3 regions of the Shewanella sp. SM71 genome follow, and region 2 is predicted to be linked to each of the others. Evidence: predicted binding sites of a transcription regulator. Region 2 holds the regulator's gene; each other region holds the start of a gene.

Region 1 (3,185 bases), on a different contig from region 2:
GTGAGCGTGGCCGGGAAGTGAAAGAGTTTATTGAGGAAATTCTTGGTGAGAAGGGTCGAGCGCGTTCAGTCGTTGTTGCTGCGCCTGCGGATACATCGCCTCTGATGCGCCTTCGCGCCTGTGAAACCTCGACTCGTATTGCCGAATACTTTCGCGATTTAGGCTATAACGTTTTATTGCTTATGGACAGTTTAACACGCTACGCCCAAGCGCAGCGTGAAATTGCTTTGGCTGTGGGTGAACCGCCTGCGACTAAAGGTTATCCGCCTTCTGTGTTTGCAAAATTGCCACGTTTAGTTGAACGCGCCGGAAACGGTGGCCCCGGGCAAGGTTCAATTACGGCATTTTATACTGTGTTGACGGAAGGGGACGATCAACAGGATCCCATTGCCGATGCTTCGCGGGCGATCCTCGATGGTCACATTGTCTTGTCACGTTCGCTTGCGGATTCGGGGCACTATCCTGCGATTGATATTGAAGCTTCTATTAGCCGAGTCGCGCCTATGGTGATCTCCAATGAACATTTGGAGGCGATGCGCCGCGTGAAACAAACCTATTCTTTGTATCAGCAAAATCGAGATTTGATTTCTATTGGGGCCTATGCCCAAGGAAGCGATCCTCGCATTGATAATGCGATACGACTGCAGCCAGCAATGAATGCTTTTTTGCGACAAACCATGCGTGATGCATTTAGCTTTGCCGATAGCCAAGTCATGCTTGGGCAACTTGCTGCACAGTGCAAATAATGGCGTCATCGAATTAATTGAGGTCTAGTATGGCTAACGCCGATCCCTTGTTGTTAGTGTTAAAGCTTGCCAATGATGCCGAAGAACAAGCGGCTTTATTGTTAAAATCTGCGCAGTTAGAGTGTCAAAAACGGTTGAATCAACTCAGTGCTCTAAATAACTATCGCTTAGAATACATGAAGCAAATGCAATCCCAGCAAGGTCAAGCCATCAGTGCTAGTCACTATCACCAGTTTCACCGTTTTATTCGTCAGATCGATGACGCAATTATCCAGCAAAATCGCGTCGTAGCCGACGGTGAAAAGCAAAAAGAATATCGACAACAACATTGGTTGGAAAAGCAAAAAAAACGTAAGGCAGTAGAATTACTCTTAGCCAGTAAAGAGAAGAAGCGTCAAGTGGTTGAACAAAAAAGGGAGCAAAAAATGACCGATGAATTTGCTTCCCAGCAATTTTATCGCCGTCATCAACGTTAGTGAAATGATAGGCATCTTTACTGCTCGCTAGCCGGATAGGCTCTTTAGTTTTTTTGTATTGATGGCATAAGCATCAATTCGGCACCTCTCAGTGTTAATTCTTTTCGATATGCTGTCGTAAAACCTGATGTTTTGGCATCTTATTTGCTTTGATTTAGTCCATGACCCTGCAACCGCAGTGTTTAATTGACGTTTCTACCTAGCCATTTTCTTTTTTTGCTGGGTGATGTTTGGGAGCACTTATGCAACAAATGACCAATATCCTGTTAAGTAAAACAGGCAACTCTGCGGCCAATTCCGCTAAGACATCTTCCCAAGAGTCTAATAATGAAGACTTTTCATCTACACTTGCGTCAGTCACCGCTAGCTCATTTTCTATTTCTGCGTCTAAAAAAACCATTGCTAACACTGATGATACTGTGCAGGTTACCTCTGCTGATAAAGTAAAAGATGACGATATATCAACTGATGACGCCGACGTAAATCTCATTTTTGCCCAAATTAGCATGGCAAATGATATGAAGAAAACGGCATCAGATGGAGATAGTTTGCCGCTAGCATTTTTAAATGCTGAAGAAGATATGACCGAAATGACTGGTGGAGAAAATATTGATACTTCATCAGCTTTATTAACCGGCTCAGCATTGGCATCTACTGTTTCTGCTGAGATTGAACTGGCATCAGATATAGATGAAGCGGGTTTTTCTGCTGAATTACAAAAGTTAGTTTCTACTAGCCCAGATATGGCAGCAATTTCAATCGCAGATGACGTGAAACCATCTTCTTTGACTGATAAGTCACTCGTGCATATTCTTCCCATAGACCCAAATATACTTGAAGCGTCAGCAGATAGTGATGCTGTGATTGATCCAAATTTGACCGATGACGCTTTAGAATTACCTTTAGAAGACACTGAGCTTGTCTCTGCCACTGAAGTCGGGGTGAGTATAGATGAGTCTTTAGTTGAGAATGAGGTCACACTTAATGCTGTGATTAATCAAGCGGGCTTAGCGAACAGTGCAACGATAAAGTCGGTAACCAACACTGCGGCAAAAGCAACGACTAGTAGCTCTACAGTGAATAGTCTCAATACGGCTAATATCGCGACCTCGGGAAATACTTTCGACCTGAATACCTTAGGCTCTTCAACTTCATCTGAACCATTAGATACAACATCTGTAACAGAAAGTGATCTTGATGGGAGTCCCAATTCCGATTTGGCTGCTAACCTATTACTGAAAGATGCTAAATTAACGGTTGCGATGGATATTCCCAGAGACGAAAGTTTTATGGATGATAGTAATACTTTCTCAGAACTTAAGTCGACATCATCCATACAGACACTCTCGATGTCACAATTAAATCGCCAAGAAACCATGCAAGTTCAGTTGTCATTGCGTCAAGGAGTAGAACAGCAAAACCAAATGCAGGAGATGATCCAACGATTTTCACCTGTGATGAAGCAGCAATTGATTACTATGGTGAGTCAAGGCATCCAACATGCGGAAATCCGGCTCGATCCCCCTGAGCTTGGGCATATGTTGGTAAAGATCCAAGTGCATGGCGACCAAACCCAAGTACAGTTCCATGTTACTCAGCCGCAAACGCGTGATCTGGTTGAACAAGCTATGCCAAGATTACGTGAGTTATTGCAAGAGCAAGGGATGCAGTTGGCTGACAGCCATGTTTCTCAAGGCGATCAAGGTGAGCGTCGTGAAGGTAGTTTCGGTGATGGCGGCAGTTCAAATGCGGCTGATATGGATGAAATCTCGGCAGAAGAGTTACATTTAGGTTTAAATCAAGCGATTAGTGTAACTTCAGGTATAGATTATTACGCTTAAGCAGGTAACCTATAGCAATGACTGACATAATTACGTTTCAAATAAAACAGTAATGAGTTTCCGCCTAAATTAAAGAGAATAGTGATGGCTAAGGAAGAATCGTTAGAACTTGAAAGTACTGC
Region 2 (3,185 bases):
GATATGGCAAGCCGCACCTTAACACTGAAAGGTATGGCGTCATTAGATCAAGCAGGTAGCCAAGTTACAGGCAATTTAATCCGCTATAACATGATTCAACAGAAATTGATGGCCGAGAGTACTGGCAGTGGTGACGATCGCGTGATCACTATTATTCAGCCTGAAAACTATCAAGATGATGCTAAATCAGACGCTCCGGCGGATAAACCTGTAAAAAAGCAGGACTCTAAATGACCCAAATCACCTTAAGAGCACAAAATCTGGCTAAAAGTTACAAGAGTCGCCAAGTGGTTAAAGACGTCAGTCTGACGGTAAAAACCGGTCAAGTCGTTGGCCTACTCGGTCCAAACGGCGCGGGTAAAACCACGACCTTTTACATGGTTGTCGGGCTAGTGAAGAGCGATAAGGGACATATCTTTATCGACGATGATGATTTAACCGCAGATCCTATGCATCTGCGTGCCCGCAAAGGCATAGGTTACTTACCGCAAGAAGCCAGTATCTTTCGTAAGCTAACTGTTCATGACAACATCATGGCCGTACTGCAAACTCGTAAAGAACTTAAAAACGAAGAACGAGAAGAAGAACTAGAACATCTGCTCGAAGAGTTTCATATCACCCACATCCGTGACAGCCAAGGCATGTCATTGTCGGGTGGCGAACGTCGTCGCGTCGAAATTGCGCGGGCTTTAGCCGCTAATCCTAAGTTCATTTTGCTCGATGAACCGTTTGCCGGCGTCGATCCTATTTCGGTTATCGACATCAAGAAGATTATCGAACAACTCAAAAGTCGCGGCCTTGGCGTACTGATCACAGACCATAATGTCCGCGAGACATTAGATGTATGTGAACATGCTTATATTGTGAGTCACGGAAACCTGATTGCCGAAGGAACTCCAGCAGAGATCTTAGACAATCAGCAAGTTAGGGCTGTGTACTTAGGTGAACAATTCAGGCTATAGTTAATCGAGCGAAGCCAATGGAGGCAATTTATACCGCCATTGGGCTTCACTCAAGATAATAATAAGCGACCTCATCCAACAATAATAACGTAGGGATCAGCGGTAACATGAAAGCGTCACTCCAGCTCAAACTGGGTCAACAGTTAACCATGACGCCACAATTACAACAGGCCATACGTCTGTTGCAACTGTCGTCATTAGAACTGCAGCAAGAGATCCAGCAAGCATTAGATTCTAATCCCCTTCTCGAGCTGGAAGAGGATCAATTCGACGCCACTAAAACCCCTGTAAACCAAACGCTATCCGATACGGACTTCAGTGAATCTAGCACTCTGCCACCAGAAAAAGACAGCTCCACCATAGACACGGCAGAGTCGCTAACCAAAGAATCCATGCCCGATGAGCTCCCCATGGACACCACATGGGATGAAGTGTTTACCGCCTCCCCAAACTCAGGCCCCGGCGGCAGTCGTGAAGACGATATGCCCTTCCAAGGCGAGACCAGTGAAGGTTTGTACGAACACTTAGAATGGCAAAAAAACCTCACGCCGTTTTCTGAAACCGATTTAGCCATTGCCACCGCCATTATTGATGCCATCGACGATCAGGGCTATCTCACCCAAAGCACTGAAGAAATTCTCGAAGCCATGGGCAATCCTGAAGTTGAGCTTGACGAAGTCGAAGCCGTACTCAAGCGTATTCAGCATTTTGATCCCATAGGCGTTGCCGCCCGTGATTTAAGTGAATGCCTGCTGATCCAACTGTCGCATTTCGCCGCTGACACGCCCAACCTAGAAAACGCCCGCATGCTGATCAAAGATCATTTAGATCTGATCGCCGCACGAGACTTTAGGTTGTTGATGCGTAAGACTAAATTAAAAGAGGATGAATTAAGGGATGGTATAGCACTCATCCAAACCCTCAATCCTCGCCCAGGTTTGTTGATCACGCCCAATAATGACGAATACGTTATCCCAGATGTGTCTGTGTCGAAGAAAAATGGCCGCTGGGTCGTTGAGCTTAATCCTGACTGCATGCCAAAAATCAATGTAAATCAACATTATGCTTCTATGGCACGCAGTACCAAAAACCAAGCCGATAGCCAATTTATTCGCGGCCATCTGCAAGAGGCTAAATGGTTTATTAAGAGCCTAGAAAGTCGTAACGATACTTTGCTTAAAGTTGCTAATTGCATAGTGCAATATCAGCAGGGTTTCTTTGAGTACGGTGAAGAAGCCATGAAGCCTATGGTGCTTAACGATATTGCCGAAGCGGTAGAAATGCATGAGTCCACCATCTCACGGGTCACAACTCAAAAATACATGCATACCCCTAAGGGACTTTTTGAACTAAAATACTTCTTCTCTAGCCACGTCGGTACTGACGATGGTGGTGAGTGCTCATCCACAGCAATCAGAGCCTTTATAAAGAAACTGGTGGCAGCGGAAAACCAGAAAAAACCATTAAGCGATAGTAAGATGGCACAACTTCTGGCAGAACAAGGGATCAACGTAGCCCGCAGAACCATTGCGAAGTACCGAGAGGCTATGCTTATTCCACCTTCTAATCAGCGTAAAAGTTTATAACCTACAGTGGATATCGGAGGACGTTTCTATGCAAATAAACCTAAGTGGGCACCATATCGAAATTACCGAATCGTTACGTGCATATGTAGAAGAAAAGTTTTCAAAACTTGAACGCCATTTCGAACAGATCAATAATGTGCACGTTGTGCTCAATGTTGAGAAAATGCAACAGATTGCTGAAGCGAGAATAAACCTCATAGGTGGTGAAGTTTTTGCAACTTCAGAGCATGCTGACATGTATGCCGCTATAGACGCCCTGATTGACAAGCTTGACCGTCAGGTTATTAAACACAAAGAGAAGTTAACAAAACACTAATAATGGAACTTTGTACCATACTGCGGCCGGAGTGCACTACCTGCGCCACTCCGGGCAGCAAGAAAAAGGTACTGGAACTCATCAGCGACTTAGTCGCTGCCCAGTACCCGACCCTCTCATCTCAAGAGATATTCGAAAGCCTAGTGGCGCGCGAAAAGATGGGGAGCACAGGTATAGGTAACGGCATCGCCATTCCACATGGTCGACTAGCCGATATAGATCAGCCCATTGCCATACTAATTAAGTGTGAAGAGCCGATAGCATTTGATGCTATCGATAAGCAACCTGTTGATATTTTATTTGCACTACTGGTGCCTGCAG
Region 3 (3,185 bases), on a different contig from region 2:
ATCAGCCCCTTTTTCTGTCGCTGTGCTTTTGGTGCCGCAGAACGGTTTATTCACTCATGCTTAAGTTGGTCACTCAGCAATGAAAATAGGTATTTTATCCCAATTCCCCCAGTTGTATTCAACACAACGCTTAGTCGCGGCTTGCCAAAGTCGTGGACATGAAGCGGTCGTGATCAATACGCTGAATTGCTACATGAATATTAATTCTATTAAACCTAGCATTCATTATGAAGGTACTGAATTAGTTGGGTTTGATGCCATCATTCCGCGTATTCATGCTAGCGTGACTTTTTATGGTTGTGCCGTTGTACGTCAGTTTGAAATGATGGGCGTATATGCCGCGAATGATTCAATCTCCATTGCGCGTTCGCGGGACAAATTGCGGGCACTGCAACTACTTTCCCGCAAAGGGATTGGCATGCCAGTGACGGGTTTTGCCAATAAGCCAAATGATATCCCAGATCTCATCAATATGGTGGGCGGCGCTCCGTTAGTCATTAAATTACTCGAAGGCACTCAAGGGATTGGTGTCGTACTCGCTGAAACTAAAACGGCTGCTGAGAGCGTGATTGAAGCATTCTTGGGGCTCAAAGCGAATATCTTAGTACAGGAATACATTAAAGAATCCAATGGTAGTGATATTCGTTGTTTTGTTGTCGGTGACAAGGTTGTTGCTTCGATGAAACGTCAAGGTCCCGAGGGCGATTTCCGCTCGAATCTGCATTTAGGGGGTTGTGGTGAGGTGGTAAAAATCACCTCTGTTGAGCGTAAAATGGCTATTGCCGCTGTGAAGGCGATGGGATTGGTTGTCGCGGGAGTAGATATTTTACGTTCTAACCGTGGTCCACTGATCCTTGAGGTTAATTCGGCGCCTGGCATTGAAGGGATTGAGCAAACAACAGGGATTTCAGTGACTGAGCCCATTGTTGAGTATATCGAGAAAATGGTTGCGGCCCGTAAAACAAACCGGTCAATTATTGCCTAATTGGTGATAGTGATAAAATGACGCCACTTTTTAAGGTGGCGTTTTTATGTTTAGAGCTTATAGATCAAAACTGTAGGAATATCCGAGTACTAGTTTGGCATCATCATCGGTGAGATCGGTATCTGAGACCATAAATGACACTGTGCCTATGCTGGTATCTGCGCTGAGAGTCACGTTATAGTCGGCATAATTATCTTCGCCAAACCAAGATTGGACGACATCACCGTTTGAGTAACCATAGTGCACTGATAAACTCAGCTTTTCAGTGAGAGGAACGGATACCGTCGCGGCAAGATAACTGAGATCTTTATTATCTAAAGGATCGGCGGCCAGATCGTCACCGGCATTGATGACTTGGGAGTAAGCCAGTTCGAGCCATTTCCACGTGACAGCAGCATGGAGCTCACCAAAATCAATACTGCCTGGTGCGTCTGGATAGGCGTAGTAGAGATAGCCAAAGTCGTAGCTGATGTCTTCGGTAATACTGCCGCCATAACCCGCATATAGATCAAGCTCGTAGCTAGTATCATCACCAAAATCCACATTCGATGCCCAAGTTCCCGCATAAAATCCAGAATCGTGGCTGTAGTCAAGGCCACCTTGGATTGCGACTGCATCTTTAGTTTGGGTCGCACCGCGCCATAGGTAATTAGAGGTACCGCCAATGTTACCTGATACGGCTGCAAAGGCGTTGCCTGCCAGTAACATTCCCGTCGATAAGGCCAAAACGCTGTACAGTGATTTCTTCATGCTCATCCCCTCGATTGACTTATTTATCGATTCACCATTGGCACACTCAAAGTCAGCTGTGTTCATTAGTGCATCTTGGTTTTTTCTAAGGAAGGATTTGCTAATCACATGCCACTATTACAATGCCATGTAAAACAAGGTATTAGAACTCGCAATGTTAATGAAATGTTTTTATTTGCCAGTTTGTGGGGCAGAGGCGCACTTTTGTTGTGCAAAAAATATTCAGTGCTTCACTGGGATTGGGCAAAAAAAAACGCCTCACAATGGAGGCGTTGTATTGAATTTTATAACTTAGTTTACGCTGTCACGTAGGGTTTTACCCGCTTTAAACTTAGGCACTGTCGCTTCAGCAATTTGAATTTCTTTACCCGTTTGTGGGTTACGGCCAGTGCGAGCGGCACGAGTCGCTGTTTCAAAAGAACCGAAACCTACGATGGAGATTTTGTCACCATTTTTCATTGATTCGGTAATAGCTGCTTCAAAAGACTTCAATGCGCGTGCTGCTTCTACTTTCGTTAGATCGGCATTTTCTGCAATTTTGGCGATTAGTTCAGTTTTGTTCATTTTTATTGTCTCTTCTTTCCGTAGATTTATTTGAAATAAGCGTGCCTAACATGCCATAAGGTTTAGCACTTGGAAAGCCTTTTGCGTCTAGCGTGCAGCAGGATGTTCAGTAAAGCGCAGAATATTTACTCAGTTCGTGACTTAAGTTTTATTCTGGTTTTATTCTTCTAACAGTTGATAGAGTAATTTTTTAACAAGTTTGGGTTCAAAGGGTTTGTCACATAAGGCATTTACACCCGCTTGGGATACATTGCTGAGGTGGGTATCGTTGGCTTCGGAAGACACCATCAAGATGGGAATGTGTGATTGTTGGCTTTCATTGCGGATAAATTGTGTCAAAGCTAGCCCATCTACACTCGGCATATTGTAATCAGTGATCACTAAGTCGAACATATTGTGTTTCATTAACGCTATGGCTTGCGCGCCATCCTCGGCCTCGGTAATCAGCTTCATCCCTAAGTTACCAATCGTACGTTTAATGACGTTTCTTGCCATACGGCTATCATCGACCACTAATACACGCACATCTTGTACATCGAAATTACTCAGGTCGAGTTCATCGTGGCTGAGTAAATCAATCGTGGCATTCAATGCTGTACCTAAATGGTCGGCACTGAAGGGTTTAGGTAGAATCGCTACTACACCCGATTGGCGGAATATTTCAAGTTGCTCACGGCGGCACTCACTCGAGACCAGCATAAATTGGATATCTTTGCAGTCAGCGTTGGCCCTTAAGTAGCCCAAGAGATCGATGGCAGTGCCATCATCGAAATGCATGGCGCTCGCAATAAGGTCAGGTTTATGGCGAGCAATAATATCTTTAGCCGCTTCTATGTTTTCTGCGGTTTGAATGCTGAGAATGCCTTCTTGTTGTAAGCGCTGAATA

Evidence for each region. The regulator sigma-54, encoded in region 2, starts transcription at its own class of promoters, with help from an activator protein. The targets are predictions, from matches to a motif close to GTTGGCACGNNNNTNGNNT.
Region 1: the regulator sigma-54 is predicted to act here: its motif matches at 1,354-1,372, upstream of L5L97_RS08255 (flagellar hook-length control protein FliK).
Region 3: the regulator sigma-54 is predicted to act here: its motif matches at 1,833-1,851, upstream of L5L97_RS14875 (TorF family putative porin).

The regions. Positions count from the first base shown of each region.
Region 1 is NZ_JAKKRW010000006.1:230,056-233,240, reverse strand. It holds gene fliI (flagellar protein export ATPase FliI) at 1-746, shown strand, start outside; gene fliJ (flagellar export protein FliJ) at 776-1,222, shown strand; gene L5L97_RS08255 (flagellar hook-length control protein FliK) at 1,465-3,063, shown strand; gene fliL (flagellar basal body-associated protein FliL) at 3,148-3,185, shown strand, end outside.
Region 2 is NZ_JAKKRW010000008.1:124,150-127,334, forward strand. It holds gene lptA (lipopolysaccharide transport periplasmic protein LptA) at 1-234, shown strand, start outside; gene lptB (LPS export ABC transporter ATP-binding protein) at 231-962, shown strand; gene L5L97_RS10090 (RNA polymerase factor sigma-54) at 1,070-2,548, shown strand; gene hpf (ribosome hibernation promoting factor) at 2,577-2,864, shown strand; gene ptsN (PTS IIA-like nitrogen regulatory protein PtsN) at 2,867-3,185, shown strand, end outside.
Region 3 is NZ_JAKKRW010000014.1:135,647-138,831, reverse strand. It holds gene rimK (30S ribosomal protein S6--L-glutamate ligase) at 80-985, shown strand; gene L5L97_RS14875 (TorF family putative porin) at 1,043-1,735, opposite strand; gene L5L97_RS14870 (HU family DNA-binding protein) at 2,027-2,299, opposite strand; gene L5L97_RS14865 (response regulator) at 2,459-3,185, opposite strand, start outside.